DNA from 3 places in the Streptomyces sp. 2-1 genome. Region 1 is predicted to be linked to each of the others. Evidence: riboswitches for the same ligand, from Rfam matches in the RefSeq annotation. Region 1 holds a riboswitch; each other region holds the start of a gene.
What was found. Region 1 has a riboswitch for cyclic di-AMP ahead of ACN20J_RS30160 (NlpC/P60 family protein). Riboswitches for the same ligand answer to the same signal wherever they lie in the genome.
Positions count from the first base shown of each region.

Region 2: it holds a riboswitch for cyclic di-AMP, as region 1 does, so the genes downstream of both, ACN20J_RS35450 (M23 family metallopeptidase) here and ACN20J_RS30160 (NlpC/P60 family protein) in region 1, are expected to answer to the same signal.
Region 3: it holds a riboswitch for cyclic di-AMP, as region 1 does, so the genes downstream of both, ACN20J_RS08965 (C40 family peptidase) here and ACN20J_RS30160 (NlpC/P60 family protein) in region 1, are expected to answer to the same signal.

Region 1 is NZ_CP183383.1:6,816,143-6,822,479, forward strand. Features, by position in the region: gene ACN20J_RS30145 (hypothetical protein) at 1-3, opposite strand, end outside; gene ACN20J_RS30150 (NlpC/P60 family protein) at 283-1,350, opposite strand; gene ACN20J_RS30155 (hypothetical protein) at 1,800-2,153, shown strand; gene ACN20J_RS30160 (NlpC/P60 family protein) at 2,258-3,409, opposite strand; cyclic di-AMP (ydaO/yuaA leader) riboswitch at 3,416-3,587, opposite strand; gene pcrA (DNA helicase PcrA) at 4,028-6,337, shown strand, end outside.
Region 2 is NZ_CP183383.1:8,054,723-8,061,059, forward strand. Features, by position in the region: gene ACN20J_RS35440 (M16 family metallopeptidase) at 348-1,727, shown strand; gene ACN20J_RS35445 (M16 family metallopeptidase) at 1,724-3,112, shown strand; cyclic di-AMP (ydaO/yuaA leader) riboswitch at 3,362-3,522, shown strand; gene ACN20J_RS35450 (M23 family metallopeptidase) at 3,535-4,308, shown strand; gene ACN20J_RS35455 (GntR family transcriptional regulator) at 4,613-5,308, shown strand; gene ACN20J_RS35460 (HPr family phosphocarrier protein) at 5,618-5,899, opposite strand; gene ACN20J_RS35465 (GNAT family N-acetyltransferase) at 6,190-6,337, shown strand, end outside.
Region 3 is NZ_CP183383.1:2,038,319-2,044,655, forward strand. Features, by position in the region: gene ACN20J_RS08955 (ATP-dependent Clp protease proteolytic subunit) at 3-638, shown strand; gene ACN20J_RS08960 (hypothetical protein) at 647-955, shown strand; cyclic di-AMP (ydaO/yuaA leader) riboswitch at 1,294-1,505, shown strand; gene ACN20J_RS08965 (C40 family peptidase) at 1,509-1,982, shown strand; gene ACN20J_RS08970 (DUF6328 family protein) at 2,073-2,558, shown strand; gene ACN20J_RS08975 (ATP-binding protein) at 2,650-3,093, opposite strand; gene ACN20J_RS08980 (helix-turn-helix domain-containing protein) at 3,357-4,214, shown strand; gene ACN20J_RS08985 (DUF397 domain-containing protein) at 4,224-4,448, shown strand; gene ACN20J_RS08990 (8-amino-7-oxononanoate synthase) at 4,429-5,565, opposite strand; gene bioB (biotin synthase BioB) at 5,778-6,337, shown strand, end outside.

The sequences.
Region 1 (6,337 bases):
CATCGAATCCTTCGGGAGGGCGACGGCGAACCAGGCGGAACGGGACGGCAGAACGGGGTGGAAGAGAATGAAGCATGCGAGAGAGCGAGGCGAACGGGACCGAGCGGATCGCGACCGTGCGGTGCGGCATGTCGAACAGTGCCACGAGGACGCTACCTCGCCGCTGTACCCGCGCGACGCCCATCCACGCCAGTCCGACGCCCGAACGGCTTGAACTCCCCCGCTCCCTCCACCAATCCCTGCCTGTTCCACCCAACCCTGCCTGTTCGCCTGCCGGCCGGCTCACGCCACGCGCGTGGCCCCCGCGAACGGCATCTCGTCGATCGGCGCCACCCGCACCGGCGCCGACGGATTGGGCGCGTGGACCATCTGCCCGTTGCCCACGTACAGCCCCACATGGCTGATGCCCGAGTAGAAGAACACCAGGTCGCCGGGGCGCAGTTCGGACCGTGACACCCGCTGGCCCGCGTTGATCTGCGCGTACGTGGTGCGGGGCAGTTCGATCCCCGCGGCACGGTACGCGGCCTGCATCAGCCCCGAGCAGTCGAAGGCGTCGGGTCCGGTGGCGCCCCACACGTACGGGCTGCCGAGTTTCCCGTACGCATACGAAATGGCGTTCGCAGCACGGGAGTTGGGGGCAGCGGCCGACGAACCGGTGCTGCCGCCCAGATCGCGCGGGCCCGCGGCGGAACGTGAGGCGCGGGCGGTGTCCGCGTCGTCGGCGCCGATGCGGGCCCGGTCCGAGTCCGAGAGCCGCGACAGCAGATCCCGTGCCTCTCCCAGCTTCCCGGTGACGGTCGTCTTGTGCCGCTTCAGCTCCGCCTGCCGCTCCTTGAGCGAGGTGAGTTCGACGTGCGCGGCCCCGCGCAACTGCTCGATCTCGCGCAGCTGTCGGCGTACGCGCGACACCTTCGAGGCCTGCCTGCTGCCGGCCCGCTCGGCGAACGCGGCCCCGTCCAGGTACTGGTCGGGATCGGAGGAGAGCATGAGCCCGAGCGCGGGGTCGACGCCGCCGTCCCGGTACTGCGCGGCCGCCAGTGAACCGAGCGCGTCCCGCTCCGAGTTGAGCCGTTCCGTCCGGCGCGCGGCCTCGTCCGCCAGGGTGTCCAGGCGGCCCCGCGTCTTCGTCGACTTCTCCTTCGCGCCGTTGTACTTCTCGGTGGCGACCTCCGCCTCCTGGTACAACTTGTCGACCTTCGCCTTGACCTGAGCGGGTGTCAGCTCGGGAGCGGCGGTTCCCGTCCCCTCGAAGCCGGTCGCGCTCGCCGCGCCCGCCAGCGCGATGGTGAAGGCGGTGCGGGCCGTACTGCCGCCGACTGAGCGCTGTCTCGGCTTGCGGTGCGCTGCCACGTGCGATCCACGTCCTTCCGTACGGCCGCCGAGGAGTTGGTGCGTCCCGCGGCGGCGGCCCTCAGGGCCGGTTGCACGTCCGGCGGCGGCCCGCACAGGGGGAGCGGGCCGCCGCCGGACCTTTCTCGGCGGTGGTGTCCGGATGCCGCCCCTGACCCGGGCGGTGGTGGGGAGCCGGTCACCTGGAGAAGGACGCTAAACCTGCGACCGCGGCGGGGGTAACGGCATGTACGGAAGTGGTGGGACTCGGACATGAGCTGACCGGGTACGACCGCGATCCGGGCCCGGGGCCGCCGACTTGACGTGGTGCGGTGACCGATGCGCGGATTGTGGGGAAACGGGGGGCGACCGGGTGCTATGGGCTCCGCCGGAGCCGGGTATTCGAGGCGGGTGTGCGGGCCGGGGGCGGTGTGCGGTGGTACGGAGGCGTTTGGTTAGTGTCCGGAGCCATGGACGTACTCATTCATGTCTTCGTCGCCCTGCACATCATCGGCATCGCGTCCCTCCTCGGCGGCTTCCTCACCCAGCTGAAGGCCATGAGCGACGGCACGGCCCGCTTCAGCCCGGCCATGCTCCACGGCGCGCTGACGATGCTGGTCACCGGCGCGATCCTGGTCGGCCTCAACCAGGCCGACGACCAGACCGTCAACAACATCAAGATCGGCGTGAAGCTCGCCCTGCTGGTCGTGATCCTCGGCCTCGTGTACGTGAAACGGGACGAGGAGAAGGTGGAGAACAGCCTGTTCGGCCTGGTGGGCGGACTGACCACGGCGAACATCTTCATCGCGGTGCTCTGGACCTGAGCGGAAACGGGAGCCTGAGCGGAAACAGGAGAGGGCACACGCGCGTGTGCCCTCTCCCATTTCCACCCAGGTCTACGAAAGGCCCCTCACGAAGCCGAAGCCCCTCACGCCGGGCGCACCACGCTGTGGATCGGCATGTAGTAGATCGACTCCTCGCGGACGTACGCCCCCGGCTTGGGCGCGTGGATCATCATGCCGTCGCCGATGTAGATACCGACGTGGCTGATGTCGTCGTAGAAGAAGACCAGGTCACCGGGTTGGGCGCTGTTCACGGAGACCGTCGTGCCGGCCTTGACCTGGTCCCAGGTGGTGCGCGGGAGGGTGACGCCGGCGGCCTTCCAGGCGGCCTGGGTGAGGCCGGAGCAGTCGTACGAGCCGGGGCCGCTCGCGCCCCAGACGTACGGCTTGCCGATCTGGGCGCGGGCGAAGGCGAGCGCCTTGTCGGCCTTGGCGGTGGAGGCGGTGGAGCCGGACCCGGAGGTCCCTGAGGCGCTCCCGGAGCTCGTGGATGTCCCGGTGTCCTGCGCGGCCTCCTGGCGCCGCCGCTCGGCGTCGGCCGCCTGCTGCCGGGCCAGCTCGTCGGCCTTGCGCTGGGCCTCTTCCTGCTTCTGCCGCTCGATCGCGGCGAGCCGCGCCTTCTCCTCGGTGGTCAGCTTCGAGAGGAGGTCGCGCGCCGTGGCGAGCTTCCGCTGGACGTCCGCCTTGGACGTCTTCAGCGAGCTCTGCGTCCTGGTGAGCGTCTCCAGGCTCTCGGACGCCTCCTGCCGCTTCTCCGTCGTCGCGGTCTGCTGCGTCACGTAGTCGTCGACGGACTGCTTCTGGCGGCTGGTGAGCCGGTCCATCAGCTGGGTCTGGTCGAAGTAGTCCTGCGGGTTGTCCGCGAGGAGGAGGGAGGCGGTGTCGGGGGCGGCGGCCCCGGTGCGGTACTGCGCGGCGGCGAACGTACCGAGCTCCTCGCGCGCGTCGTTGAGCTTCTCCGTGCGGCGCGCCACGTCGTCGAGGAGGGTGTCGACGCGCTTCTTCTGCTTGGTGGTCTTCTCCTTGGCCGCGTTGTACTTCTCGCTGGCCGTCTCCGCCTGGCGGTAGAGGTCGCCGACCTTCTTCTCGACTTCCTCGAGGCTCGGCCTGGGCTCCTCGGAGGGCGACGCGTTCGCCGTCTGGGAGAGGAGGGCCACCGAGGTCAGGGCCGCGGTGGCGATGGCCGGAGTCCGTATGCCCATGGGACTGGGGGGCCGGGACCTGCGGTGTGGCGCCACGAGGGCGTCTCCTTCCGTCGTCCGCCTACCGAGTTAGCTGTCGGGTTCGGGCGGGTGCTCCGGAAGGTTTGCCCTACGGCCCGTTTCCCCGAAGGGAGTTGGACCGATTCACCCCAAGGTCGGTGGGTCCCCGGCTCCGTCGGCCACGAGGGCCTGCCGGACTCGGCGGAGGCCGCTCGGCCCGGCGTGTTCGCCGGTGCGGGTCGTGCGGCCCACATAAAAGTTAGCCAATTCGTGTGGCCCCTGTGAAGTTTGATGTGCGATATGCCCGATACATTTTCGTGACCTTAGCCTTGGACTCGATTCGCGATTGCCAATTCGGATGGTTCTGCCCCGAGTTGTCTACTAGGTGAAGCCCGCCCCACTGCAGCGCCCCTTCAGGGGCGCGGGGAACTGCGCACGCCAACCAAAGCCGACCCGCACCCACGACACACCGCTCCCGAATCCCAGCCGAAGCCGCAGCCAGACCACGTGATCACGGACCGCTGCAAACCCCCACCGGAGGGTGACGAAACTCAAGGCGAGCAGCCACGGAAACCCGCACCCCCGCGGAGCGACCCCGTCGAGTTTCCAAGGTGGCGGCAGGCTGTCAGTGGGGGCGCCTAGACTCGGAGAGCGATGAGCAGCCTCTTTGATGACAGCTTCCTGGCGGACCTCAAGCCCTCACGGGCCCACGAGGAGGAGCCCCCGCCGCCCGAGGACGAGCCCCCGCCGCCGCCGGAGGACCAGGGGCAGGAGTCGGAGCCCGTTCCGGACGATTTGTTCGGCGGCCAGTTCGACGTGCCGCCGAGCCGGGACGGGTACTACCGCGACGGCGCGCCCCGGCCGCACGTGGACCCGGCCGCGCTCCTGGACGGGCTGAACGAGAACCAGCGCGCGGCGGTGGTCCACCACGGCTCGCCGCTGCTCATCGTGGCCGGCGCGGGCTCGGGCAAGACCCGTGTGCTGACGCACCGGATCGCCCACCTGCTGGGCGAGCGCAGGGTGCACCCGGGCCAGATCCTCGCGATCACTTTCACGAACAAGGCCGCGGGCGAGATGAAGGAGCGCGTCGAGCAGCTCGTCGGCCCGCGCGCCAACGCGATGTGGGTGATGACCTTCCACAGCGCCTGCGTACGGATCCTGCGGCGCGAGTCGAAGCAGCTCGGCTTCACCTCCTCCTTCTCGATCTACGACGCCGCAGACAGCAAGCGCCTCATGGCCCTGGTCTGCCGTGACCTGGACCTCGACCCCAAGCGGTTCCCGCCCAAGTCGTTCAGCGCCAAGATCTCGAACCTGAAGAACGAGCTGATCGACGAGGAGGACTTCGCCGCCCAGGCCGCCGACGGCTTCGAGAAGACCCTCGCCCAGGCCTACGCGATGTACCAGTCCCGCCTGCGCGAGGCGAACGCGCTGGACTTCGACGACCTGATCATGACGACGGTCAACCTCCTCCGCGCCTTCCCGGACGTCGCCGAGCACTACCGCCGCCGCTTCCGGCACGTCCTGGTCGACGAGTACCAGGACACGAACCACGCGCAGTACGCACTGGTCCGCGAGCTCGTCGGCACCTCCGAGCACCCCGTGGACGTACCGCCGAGCGCGCACGACCTCCCGCCGGCCGAGCTGTGCGTGGTGGGTGACGCCGACCAGTCGATCTACGCCTTCCGCGGCGCGACCATCCGCAACATCCTCCAGTTCGAGGAGGACTACCCGAACGCGACGACGATCCTGCTGGAGCAGAACTACCGCTCGACGCAGACGATCCTCACCGCCGCGAACGCGGTCATCGAGCGCAACGAGTCGCGCCGCCCCAAGAACCTGTGGACCAACGCGGGCGCGGGCGCGCAGATCACCGGCTATGTGGCCGACACCGAGCACGACGAGGCCCAGTTCGTCGCCGACGAGATCGACCGGCTCACGGACGCGGGCGACGCGAAGGCGGGCGACGTCGCGGTCTTCTACCGTACGAACGCGCAGTCCCGTGTCTTCGAAGAGGTCTTCATCCGTGTCGGCCTGCCCTACAAGGTCGTCGGCGGCGTCCGCTTCTACGAGCGCAAGGAGGTCCGGGACGTCCTCGCGTACCTGCGCGTGCTCGCGAACCCCGAGGACTCCGTACCGATGCGCCGCATTCTCAACGTCCCCAAGCGCGGCATCGGCGACCGCGCCGAGGCGATGATCGACGCGCTCTCCCAGCGCGAGAAGATCAGCTTCGCTCAGGCGCTGCGCCGCGTCGACGAGGCGTACGGCATGGCGTCCCGCTCGACGAACGCCGTCAAGAAGTTCAACACGCTGATGGAGGACCTCCGCACGATCGTCGAGTCGGGCGCAGGCCCGGCGACGGTCCTTGAGGCGGTCCTCGAACGGACCGGCTACCTCGCCGAGTTGCAGGCCTCGACCGACCCGCAGGACGAGACCCGCATCGAGAACCTCCAGGAACTGGCCGCCGTGGCCCTTGAGTTCGAGCAGGAGGCCGGCGAGGGCGAGGCGCCGGGCGGGCTCTCCGCCTTCCTGGAGCGGGTCGCGCTCGTCGCCGACTCCGACCAGATCCCGGACGAGGAGGAGGACGGGTCCGGCGTGATAACGCTGATGACCCTCCACACCGCCAAGGGCCTCGAATTCCCCGTGGTGTTCCTGACCGGCATGGAGGACGGCGTCTTCCCGCACATGCGCGCGCTCGGCCAGGCCAAGGAGCTGGAGGAGGAGCGCCGGCTCGCGTACGTCGGCATCACGCGTGCGCGGGAGCGGCTGTATCTGACCCGGTCGTCGATGCGCAGCGCCTGGGGCCAGCCCTCGTACAACCCGCCGTCGCGGTTCCTGGAGGAGATCCCGGAGGCGCATCTGGAGTGGAAGCGCACGGGCTCCCTGGGCCCGGCGGCCTCCGGTCCGGTCTCCGGCGTGGCGGCCTCCCTGTCCTCCTCGCGCTCCCGCTCGGCGGCCTCGGGCGCG
Region 2 (6,337 bases), 1.2 Mb from region 1:
GGCATGAACGGGTTCTGACGGGCTCCATTGTGGACCGGCCCACTGACAACGTGGACCACGACCCGTCCGTACGGGCCTCCCGAGCCGTGTCTCCGGCTGCCCCAACAGGCGTGGCGGGCCGCCTTCTCGGCCTTTTCCACAGGCCTCGGAAGCGGCGAATCCGCGTGCCCGCACAGGGCTTCGGAGGCCGTGCGGCCGCACGAGCGTACGGGCTCCCGGCGCTGCCCGCGTTCTCGCTCTCGGCGTACGCGCCGCGGGAACTTCGCCAGCTGTCCGCGCGCTTGCATACAGTGGCATGACTAGCAGGAATTCAGCAGTTTTCCGCGATCGAAGGGACGTACATGCCCATGGGTCACACGGCCACAGCTGAGGCCGGTTCCGGCGGCCTGACAGCGACCGAGCACCGCCTGGCCAACGGCCTGCGTGTGGTGCTCTCCGAGGACCACCTGACCCCGGTCGCGGCGGTGTGCCTCTGGTACGACGTCGGTTCGCGCCACGAGGTCGAGGGCCGCACCGGACTTGCCCACCTCTTCGAGCACCTGATGTTCCAGGGCTCGGGCCAGGTGAAGGGCAACGGCCACTTCGAACTGGTGCAGGGCGCGGGCGGTTCGCTCAACGGCACGACCAGTTTCGAGCGCACCAACTACTTCGAGACCATGCCCACCCACCAGCTGGAGCTCGCCCTCTGGCTGGAGGCCGACCGCATGGGCTCGCTGCTCGCCGCGCTCGACGACGAGTCCATGGAGAACCAGCGGGACGTCGTCAAGAACGAGCGCCGGCAGCGTTACGACAACGTCCCCTATGGCACCGCTTTCGAGAAGCTGACCGCCCTCGCCTATCCGGAGGGCCACCCTTACCACCACACCCCGATCGGGTCGATGGCCGACCTGGACGCGGCCACCCTGGAGGACGCCCGCGCGTTCTTCCGCACCTACTACGCGCCCAACAACGCCGTTCTGTCGATCGTCGGAGACATCGACCCGGAGCAGACGCTCGCCTGGGTCGAGAAGTATTTCGGCTCGATCGCGGGCCACGACGGCAAGCCCGCCCCGCGCGACGGTTCGCTGCCCGAGACCATCGGTGAGCAGCTGCGCGAGGTCGTCGAGGAGGAGGTCCCGGCCCGCGCGCTGATGGCCGCCTACCGGCTTCCGGAGGACGGCACGCGCGCGTGCGACGCGGCGGACCTGGCCCTGACCGTGCTCGGCGGCGGCGAGTCGTCCCGGCTCTACAACCGGCTCGTACGCCGCGACCGCACCGCCGTCGCGGCCGGGTTCGGCCTGCTGCGCCTCGCGGGAGCGCCCTCCCTGGGGTGGCTCGACGTGAAGACGTCCGGCGACGTCGAGGTGCCGGTGATCGAGACCGCCGTCGACGAGGAGCTCGCCCGGTTCGCCGAGGAGGGCCCCACCGCCGAGGAAATGGAGCGCGCCCAGGCCCAGTTGGAGCGCGAGTGGCTGGACCGCCTCGGCACGGTCGCGGGCCGCGCCGACGAACTGTGCCGGTACGCGGTGCTGTTCGGCGACCCGCAGCTCGCCCTCACCGCCGTCCAGCGCGTCCTCGACGTCACCGCCGAGGAGGTCCAGGAGGTCGCCAAGGCCCGCCTGCGCCCCGACAACCGCGCGGTGCTGGTCTACGAGCCGACCGTCGCCGAAGAGGCCGAAGAGACCGTCGCCGAAGAGGCCGAAGAGACCGACGCCGCTGACGACACCGACGAGGAGGCGGCCAAGTGACCGAGCTCGCCACGATGGAATTCCACCCGCAGCCCCAGGCCGGCGAGGCCAGGCCCTGGGCCTTCCCGGCCCCCGAGCGCGGCGCGCTCGACAACGGCCTGACGCTGCTGCGCTGCCACCGCCCCGGCCAGCAGGTCGTCGCCGTCGAGATCCTCCTGGCGGCCCCGCTGGAGGCCGAGCCGCAGGGCCTGGACGGCATCGCCACGATCATGGCGCGTGCCTTCACCGAGGGAACCGACAAGCACTCCGCCGAGGAGTTCGCCGCCGAGCTGGAGCGCTGCGGCGCCACCCTCGACGCGCACGCCGACCACCCCGGCGTACGGATCAGCCTCGAAGTCCCCGTCTCCCGGCTCCCCAAGGCGCTCGGTCTGCTCGCCGACGCCCTCAGGGCACCCGCGTTCGAGGACAGCGAGATCGAGCGGCTGGTGCGCAACCGGCTCGACGAGATCCCGCACGAGACCGCCAACCCGGCCCGCCGCGCCGCCAAGGAGCTCTCCCGGCAGCTCTTCCCGGCGACCTCGCGCATGTCGCGCCCGCGCCAGGGCACCGAGGAGACGGTCACCGCGATCGACTCGGCGGCCGTGCGCGCCTTCTACGAGAAGCACGTACGCCCCGCCACCGCGACCGCCGTCGTGGTCGGCGACCTCACCGGCGTCGACCTCGACGCGCTGCTCGCGGACACGCTCGGCGCCTGGACGGGATCGCAGGCCGAGGCCCGCCCCGTTCCGCCGATCACCGCCGACGACACCGGCCGCGTGATCATCGTCGACCGTCCCGGAGCCGTCCAGACGCAGCTGCTCATCGGCCGTATCGGAGCCGACCGGCACGACCGCGTGTGGCCCGCCCAGGTGCTCGGCACGTACTGCCTCGGCGGCACCCTCACCTCACGCCTGGACCGCGTCCTGCGCGAGGAAAAGGGATACACCTACGGTGTGCGGGCGTTCGGCCAGGTGCTGCGCTCCGCGCCGGACGGGACGGGCGCCGCGATGCTCGCCATCAGCGGTTCCGTGGACACCCCGAACACCGGCCCGGCGCTCGACGACCTCTGGAAGGTGCTGCGCACCCTCGCGGCCGAGGGCCTCACCGACGCCGAGCGCGACGTCGCCGTGCAGAACCTGGTGGGCGTGGCGCCCCTGAAGTACGAGACGGCGGGCGCCGTCGCGGGCACGCTCGCCGACCAGGTCGAGCAGCACCTGCCGGACGACTTCCAGGCGACGCTGTACCAGCAGCTCGCCGCGACCGGCACCGTGGAGGCCACCGCGGCCGCCGTGAGCGCCTTCCCGGTGGACCGTCTGGTGACCGTCCTCGTCGGTGACGCCGCGCAGATCGAGGAGCCGGTCAGGGCCCTCGGAATCGGCGAAGTCAGCGTCGTGACAGCGGAGTAGAGCGCGCAGTAGAAGGCGCAGTGGAACCGGGCCGTTCCGCTGAGAACCCAGGTGACGGAAGAGTCGCCTGGGTTCTCCTTTTGCCCGGACTTCATCACCCGAACCACTGGTTGTCCGTATTGATAGGGAGGTTGCGTGTCTGCCCTGTGGCATGCGCCTCAAAACCCTTGATCCGTTTGTTGATTGAAAGACGCCCCGCTTAGCGTCGGTCCGGCTGTTCGTCAGGCAGTGCGCCGCGCCCGCGGCACCGGACAGTCATCGCCGAGTCCCCGTACGGCGCGAGCCAGGGGAGCCGGGGACCCATATGAAGTCCCTGGGGTGAATCGGACGCCCTTCCCGAAGGGGGTCCGTAGGAGACCTTCCTGCTCCGAACCCGTCAGCTAACCCGGTAGGCGAGAAGGAAGGAAAGGACCAGCCACTTCATGGCGTTCACTCGCGCCACCGGGAAGCACCGTCGTCCCAGCCGTATGAAGCGCACGACCAACCGGACCGTCGGCGTCGCCGCACTCGCCACCACCGGTGTGGTCGGCACCCTGGCTGCTCCCGCACTCGCCGCCGAGAGCCCCGCCGAGCAGACCCTGACCCAGGCGATCACCATCGGCGACACGGTCGCCGACCAGATCGACGCGCAGGCCGCCGCCCAGCAGCAGGCCGCCGACGAGACCGCCGCCCGCGAGAAGGCCGAGGCCGCCGCCAAGGAGCGTGCCAAGGAAGCCGCGGAGAAGGCCAAGAAGGAGCGCGAGGTCAAGGCCCGCGCTGCCCGCGCAGCTGAGCGTGAGCGCCTGCTGAAGTCGTACACCGCGCCCATCTCCGGCTCGTATGTCTCCACCGGCTACAAGGCCGGCGGCGCCGTCTGGTCCTCTGGCAGCCACACCGGCATCGACTTCCACGCAGCCAGCGGCACCGCCGTCCACGCGGTGGGCGCCGGCACCGTCGTCGAGGCCGGCTGGGGCGGCTCGTACGGCAACGAGGTCGTCATCAAGATGAACGACGGCACCTACACCCAGTACGGGCACATGTCCTCCCTCGGTGTCTCGGTCGGCCAGACGGTCACCCCGGGCCAGCAGATAGGCCTCTCCGGGGCGACCGGCAACGTCACCGGGGCGCACCTGCACTTCGAGGCGCGGACGAGCGCGGAGTACGGCTCGGACATCGACCCGCTCGCGTACCTCCGCCAGCACGGCGTGAACGTCTGACGGCGGGCGCAAGCCCTCCCACGCGGCAGCCCTCCCACGCGACGGCTCTCCCGCGCGGCAGCTCTCCCGAAGGCCCCGGCTCACCGAGCCGGGGCCTTCGCGCGGTTCTGATCACTTCCTGATGGCTTCTCGGCCACTTCCCGGCCGACTTTGCACCGGACGACTGCCTGTTCAGAAGCCGGGTGTGTCCAAAAAATAGCCACGGATTCCGGTCCGCCATCGGAATTTCCCGTTCTCTGCAATAGAGTCACCGAACAAGCGTCAATCGACCGCGTTTCGCGGGGGTTAAGGCGGAGGTCCGGTCATGCGTATTCCCGCGCACTCGGTATGCACGGCGATCCGTGACGACATCGTCGCGGGTGTCTACGAGCGCGGCAGCCGGCTCACCGAAGAACTGCTCGCGCGCCGGTACGGCGTCTCGCGGGTCCCCGTGCGGGAGGCCCTGCGCACCCTGGAGGCGGAGGGATTCGTCGTCACGCGCAGGCACGCGGGCGCGTGCGTCGCGGAACCCACCGAGCAGGAGGCCGCCGATCTCCTGGAGATGCGCATGCTGCTGGAGCCGCTTGGGGCCGCGCGCGCCGCCCAGCGTCGCACCGAGGCGCACCTCAAGGTGCTGCGCGGCCTGGTCAGGCTGGGCCAGGAGCGGGCCAGGAGGGGCAACAGCGAGGATCTGCGCTCGCTCGGCGGCTGGTTCCACGAGACGCTCGCACAGGCCTCGGGGAGCCCCGTGCTGACGTCCACGCTCGCCCAGTTGCGGCACAAGATCGCCTGGATGTATTCGGTCGAGGCGCCCGCCCACCCCGCCGAGTCCTGGGCCGAGCACGGCGCCATCGTGGACGCCGTCGCGCGCGGCGACAACGACCGGGCCAGGGCGATCACGGCGCTGCACACCGAGCGGGCGATGGCCGCGCACCGGCTGCGCTTTCCCGGCGGCTCCGATCGCGCGGAGCGTGTGAGGACTTCGCAACATCCCGTAAACACGGCGGGCCTGCGGCATTAACAGTGGCGCCGTATACAAAGAGAGTTATTTGCAGGGGTCTATTTCTGCTGCCCCTTTTTTCACGTGCCGGGAATTTCCGCGCACGTGATTTCCGCATGCGCGGAACCAGGATGAGTGGAACGCGGTGCGCGGGCATCCCAAAAAGCCCGGACGATGCCCGAGAGTGCGGCGAAAAGCCGCGAGACGGTGTGACGCACGGGAAAAACAGTGCGTGAGGCCACAAAGCAGCGCGCGGCCTGCAGGCGGAAACGGCGGAGCCGCGTCACCCGATACGGGTCGACGCGGCTCCGCCGTACGTGGTCCGAGAGATCAGACGGTCTCGGGGAGCTCCTCAAGGCCCTCGGCGACCAGCTTCGCCAGGCGGTCGAGCGCGGCGTCCGCGCCCTCGGCGTCGGAGGCCAGGACGATCTCCTCGCCGCCCTGGGCGCCGAGGCCGAGAACCGCGAGCATCGAGGCGGCGTTGACGGGGTTGCCGTCGGCCTTGGCGATCGTCACGGGGACGCCGGAGGCCGTGGCGGCCCGGACGAAGATGGAGGCGGGACGGGCGTGAAGGCCCTCGGCCCAGCCGACGTTGACGCGGCGCTCAGCCATGTGATGCTGCCCTTCAGGTGTCTCACGGTTGTCTAGACCATTGTTCCATATCGTGAAGCGTGCCCCGAGCGGCCGCGGAAACCGGGCCCGAGGCGGCTTCGGTCCCCCAAGACTGCCTCGCGCCCCTGCCGGACGCGAGCCCGCCGTAGCCGGGACGTGAACCCGTGGGGCGTGACCCCCTGGAACACGAACCCGGGGACAGGTACCGACGCGCACCGACACGTTCCCGGGACATGAACCCCCGCGACCAGGACCGGCCGTTGTCGGACCCGAGCCGTACTCTGGGCCCCATGCAGACCTCGCCGGACCGGCACGAGTACCCCGCTCACTGGGAGGCCGATGTCGTGCTGCGCGACGGCGGCACCGCGCGCATCCGGCCGATCACGGCCGACGACGCCGACCGCCTGGTCAGCTTCTACGAGCAGGTGTCCGACGAGT
Region 3 (6,337 bases), 4.8 Mb from region 1:
TCATGACCCGACCGTCCGCCCGCTATGTCCTGCCCGAGTTCACCGAACGCACCAGTTCGGGAAGCCGGACCATGGACCCGTACTCGAAGCTGCTGGAGGAGCGGATCGTGTTCCTCGGGACGCCGATCGACGACGTATCGGCGAACGACGTGATGGCGCAGTTCATGCACCTCGAGTACCAGGCGCCCGACAGGGACATCTCGCTCTACATCAATTCACCCGGCGGCTCGTTCAGCGCGATGACGGCCGTCTACGACACGATGCAGTTCGTCAGCTGCGAGGTGGAGACCATCTGCCTGGGGCAGGCGGCGTCGGCCGCGGCGGTGCTGCTCGCGGCCGGCACACCGGGCAAGCGGTACGCGCTGCCGGGCGCCCGCGTGCTGATCCACCAGCCGTCGTTCTCCGAGCCCGTCCAGGGACAGGCGTCCGACCTGGCCATTCAGGCCGACGAGTTGATGCGTACCCGTGGGCAGTTGGAGGAGATGCTCGCCCTGCACACGAGCCAGAGCCGAGAGCGGATCGGTGCCGACATCGAGCGGGACAAGATCCTGGACGCGCGGGCGGCGCTGGAGTACGGACTGATCGACCGGATCGTCGCAAGCCGGAAGTCCACCCAGAGCGCACCCGGCGCGAGGTGAGCGGCCCGATGCTCCCACCCGAGTTGCCGCCGCTGCCGGCCCTGACCCGCGCCGAGGCCGAGCTGATCGACCGTTACCTTGAAGTGGTGGACCTGCTCGGCCGGATCAACCCGGCCCATTCCGGGGACACCTACCGGGGGCTGCGCGCCGCCCAGGCCCTGGTCGGCAAGGCTGCCGCGCTGCGTGACGCGCTGGCCCTGATGCATCAGCGCGGGGAGCACGAGGTGCACGCGCCGACCCTGGCGCGGGCGCTGCGCGTCCTCGACGGTGAGCGCCGAGCGGGCCGGATCGCGCTACCGCCGCGCTCCGACAGCTGACGTACCGCCACGGACCCGGCGTCACGCAGGCATCTGACGAGACGTCCGGGTCAGGGTTCAAACGGCCCGAAAGGCGTACCACCGAACAGCGTAGCCAGAGCTGCTTTTACAGGCCCGTGGGAACTGCGCAACACGCGTAGTCTCCGTACGGAATTAGACGTTCCGGTGCTGGTACGAGGGTCGTCGACCCCCTGGACGCCCTCCCGTTGGAATGGCTGTCCACCCGAACGGGTGAGTGGTGAGTAAGCCCACAAATCGCCGATTCCGCTCGGCTTTTGGGACATCCGTGCGTCAAGATCCCTTCCGACGACAAGCCCCCGCCACAAGCGGCGGGGCGATCCGGGCGGACGCCGAGTCCTGCCGCCGCACGGATGACCGGTCGACAGAAGTGGATCGGCAGGAGTGGAGGACCCAAGCACGACGGGTCGCCGGAACGGTCACGCCATGACCGGGCCGAGCAGCCCTTGGGGTGAAGCCGCGTCAGCGGCCGGGCAACTTCGCCAGCCCGAATCCGACAGGTCATCCTTCACAGGCGGCTGACGAAGGGTTGCGCATGACTGCGCTCAATCGTGTCCCGTCGCTGTTCAGCAGGGCCGGTACCGCATCGGCTCTCACCATCGCCGCTGTAGGCGGTGGCATAGTGGCCCCCGGATTCACCTCCGGCGCGGAAGCGGCCACACCCGCGACGAAGGCACTCCAGGTAGCGGCCTCCAAGAAGGGCTCCCCGTACAAGTACGGAGCCGTGGGGCCCAAGCGCTTCGACTGCTCCGGCCTCACGCTCTACTCGTTCAAGAAGGCGGGCAAGTCCCTGCCGCGTACGGCCGCCGCGCAGTACAACAAGACGAACCATGTCTCCGCTTCGAACCGCAAGCAGGGGGACCTGGTCTTCTTCCACTCGGGCCGGAACGTCTACCACGTCGGCATCTACGCCGGGAAGGGACGGATCTGGCACTCCCCGAAGACCGGGGAAGTGGTGAAGCTCCAGAAGATCTGGACGAAGAGCGTCTGGTACGGCCGGGTCAGGTGACCCGCCCGGGAGGGGGCCGCGGTGATCGCCGCGGCCCTCTCTCGTGGCCCGGAGCGTGATTTTCGCGGCTGAGTGGTTACTCCTTCACCCATGGGCGAACCGCATCACCACGAGGAACGCGACGAGACCCGGCTCGAGCGCGCCGACCGCAACTTCAACGAACTGCTCCAGGAACTGCGGGTCACGCAGACCGGGGTGCAGATCCTCTTCGCCTTCCTGCTCACCCTCGCGTTCACCGCGCGCTTCCCCTCCCTGGACTCGTTCCAGCGGGCCACGTACGTCGTCACGCTGCTGCTGTCCGTACTGGCCGCCGCCCTCTTCACCGCCCCGGCCGCGCTGCATCGCCGGCTTTTCCAGCAGGGCGCCAAGCCGCAGGTCGTGAACGCCTCCTCGCATCTGGCCCAGATCGGGCTCGGCGTGCTCGCGCTCGCCCTCTCCGGTTCGGTCATGCTCGTCGTGGACGTGGCGACGGGCCGGGCGGGCGGCATCGCGGCCGGCGCGACCACCCTGGTCGTCTGCGCGGGGCTCTGGGCGCTCCTCCCCCACCTGATGCAGGGTTCCGCCGACAAGGACTAGCGGGCCCCTTCACGCCGCCAACGGTGCCGGGACGAGCCCGACGCCGAGCAGGACGAGCGCGGCAGCGACCTCGATGGCCCGGGCACGGCGCTCAGTCCGCTCTCACAGGCTGCACCGGCGCCGTCCAGGGCAGCATGATCGAGACCGTCTTGCCGCCCTCTCTGGTGGGCCGGACCGTCAGCTTGCCGCCGCACTCGACCGTCAGCCAGCGGACGATCACCATGCCGCGGCCGTTGTCCTGCTGGACGGCGGCGGGCAAACGTTTCGGGAAGCGCGGGTGACTGTCGGTCACGCCGATACGCAGTTGTTCGTCGCGGTCGAGTTCGATGTCCACCGTGAAGGTGGGCGACTGCCCGAACGTGTGCTGTACGGCGTTGGTGGCGAGCTCCGAGACGATGAGCCGGACCGTGTCGGCCGCCTCCGTGTCGGATGGAAGTCCCCATTCGGCCAGCACGTTCATGACATAGGTGCGGGCGGCGTAGACCGAGGCGGGATCGCTCGGCAGAGTGACGGATGCTTCCTGGTGGTCTGCCATGGCGAGGTCGTCCCTTTCCCACGGGACCGGAGTCCGACACGAAGCGGATGACTTCGAGTACGGTCCCGGACTGGTGCTTGCGCCAGAGTGCCACTACCTCGGCGTTCACGGTGCCGATCCACCGAGATATGCATATATCTGTCGCTCGAAGCGGTGAACTCTGCGACGGCCGACCGTATTTGGGCGGGGGGCCGGTTTGTCCTCTACGGTCGGCGTGACGCCGGACGATATAGCGCCGGCGCGACGGTCGGAAGGAGACGGCCATGCAGTACGGTCCCGCTGTGCGCCGCCGGAAACTCGGCGCCGAACTGCGTACCCTGCGTGCCCGTGCGGGCCTCAAGAGCGGCGAGGCGGCCCGGCTCGTGGGCTGGCACCAGTCGAAGGTGAGCCGGATCGAGACCGGCCGCAGCGGGGTGAAGCCGACGGACGTGGAGCTGCTCCTCGACGCCTACGAGGTCCGGGACGCGGAGCTGCGCGAGTTGCTCGTGGTGCTGGCGGGCTCCGACGACAACGGCCGCCACCACTGGTGGCACGCCTACCGGGGTCTTCTGCCGTCCACCTACAGCGACTTCATCAGCCTGGAGTCGCAGGCCAGCGTGATGCGCACGCTGGAGAACTCCGTCGTGCCGGGGCTTCTGCAGACACCGGAGTACGCGCGTGAAGTGACCCTGGCGGCCGTGGACGGGGCGCCGGACGACAAGGTCGACGCGCTGGTGGAGGTGCGTCTCGCCCGCCAGCACGTGCTGCGTTCGAATCCACCGCTCCAACTGAGTGCGGTTCTCGACGAGGCGGCCCTACGACGGACGGTCGGCGGACCGGCGGTCATGGCACGGCAGTTGGAGCACCTCGCAGAGGCCGCGCAACTCCCTCACGTGCGGATTCAGGTGCTGCCGTTCGGAGTTGGAGCTCATGTCGGCGTCACCGGGCCCTTTGTTATTTTTTCGTTTCCGAGCAGATCTGATCTGGATGTGGTTGTTCTAGACCACTTGACGAGTAGCCTCTATCTCGAACGGAAAGAAGACCTTCAGGCCTACAGCGAGGCCTTCGACTCCCTTCAGGTCCACGCCCTTTCGCCCGAGGAAACGTTGGATTTCATCGCCGGTGTAGCTCACGGCGCATAAGGAGGCACCATGCCCGCCCTGCCTCGGCCCCTACCTTCGAGCACCCGTCTGCACGGTGTGCGGTGGCAGCGCAGCAGCCGCAGCACGGGAATGAACAACTGCGTCGAGACGGCCCGTCCGGCCTCCGGACCGTGGGCCGGACTGCTCGCGGTGCGCGACTCGAAGAACACGTCGGGACCCGCCCTGCTCTTCGCCCCCGCCGCCTGGGAGGGTTTTATCGCCGCGCTTCGATGATCAGGCGTACGGCACGGTCGAGTTGCCCGTCGGTGAGGTCCGCGCGGGCGGTGAGCCGCAGCCGTGAGATGCCGTCGGGCACCGACGGGGGACGGAAGCAGCCGACGGCGAGACCGGCCTCGCGGCAGTCCGCGGCCCAGCGCACGGCCCGCTCCGGGGAGGGTGCCCGCACGGAGACGACGGCGGCGTCCGGTCGTACGGCTTCGAGGCCCTCGGCCGTCAGCCGTTCGTGCAGGGTGGTCGCCACGGCACGCGCGCGCGTGGCCCGTTCCGGTTCCCTGCGCAGCAGCCGCAGGGCCGCGAGGGCCGCACCCGCCGCCGCGGGGGCCAGACCGGTGTCGAAGATGAAGGTACGGGCCGCGTTGACCAGATGGTCGATGACGTGGGCCGGTCCGAGGACGGCGCCGCCCTGGCTGCCGAGCGACTTCGACAGCGTGACGGTGGTGACCACGTCCGGCGCGCCCGCGAGACCCACCGCGTGCGGAGCGCCGCGACCGCCTTCGCCGAGTACGCCGAGACCGTGCGCGTCGTCCACGAGCAGGGCGGCGCCGTACTCCCGGCAGGCGGCGGCGAGTCCGCTGAGCGGGGCCGCGTCGCCGTCGACCGAGAAGACCGTGTCGGAGACGACGACGGCCACTCCGGCGTGCGTGCCCAGCGCCTTGCGCACGGCGTCGGGGTCGGCGTGCGCGACGACCTGGGTGGTGCCGCGCGCGAGACGGCAGCCGTCGATCAGCGAGGCGTGGTTGCCCGCGTCGGAGACGACGAGGGAGCCGTGCGGGGCCAGCGCGGTGACGGCGGCGAGGTTGGCCGCGTACCCCGACGAGAAGACCAGCGCGGACTCGAACCCGCAGAATTCGGCCAGCTCGCGTTCGAGTTCCGCGTGCAGCTCCGTCGAGCCGCTGACGAGCCGGGAGCCGGTCGCTCCGGCGCCCCAGGTCCGCGCGGCGCTCGCGGCCGCCTCGGTGACCTCGGGATGCCTCGCCAGGCCCAGATAGTCGTTGCCCGCGAGATCGAGGAGCGGGGAGTCGGCGGGGCGGGGGCGCAGGGTGCGGACGAGTCCGGCCCGGTGGCGCGCCCGCGCCTGCTCGTCGATCCACTCGAAAGGCGATCCCGACATATGTCCTCCGGGCCATGAGGTGAGGGTGTTCCATGGGGCGCCAACACATGACATTTCGCCTGGGCCGTCCCCACCTGCCTTTTGTAGGCAACGCACAGACCCTAGCCGGACCACCAGCCGCCCATGATGTGGCAATACCCACACGTCGAACGGCCTCTGTTGTCCGGTCCCTCCTTGGCCCGGCGCGGTCGGATAGGCCAGGATCGGACCTCATGGACCTGCTGAACACGCTGGTGGACAAGGGGCTTCGGCGAGAGCTGCCGACCCGCGAAGAGGCGCTGGCCGTACTGGCGACCTCCGACGACGAACTCCTCGATGTGGTGACCGCGGCCGGCAAGGTGCGCCGGCAGTGGTTCGGCCGACGGGTGAAACTCAACTACCTGGTCAACCTGAAGTCAGGCCTGTGCCCGGAGGACTGCTCGTACTGCTCGCAGCGGCTCGGCTCGAAGGCCGGGATCCTGAAGTACACGTGGCTGAAACCCGACCAGGCCTCCGAGGCCGCGGCGGCCGGGCTCGCGGGCGGCGCGAAGCGGGTCTGCCTGGTGGCGAGCGGACGCGGTCCCACCGACCGTGACGTCGACCGGGTCTCGGACACCATCAAGGCGATCAAGGACCAGAACGAGGGCGTCGAGGTGTGCGCCTGCCTCGGGCTCCTCTCCGACGGCCAGGCCGAGCGGCTGCGCGAGGCGGGCGCGGACGCCTACAACCACAACCTCAACACGTCCGAGTCGACGTACGGGGACATCACGACCACCCACACGTACGCCGACCG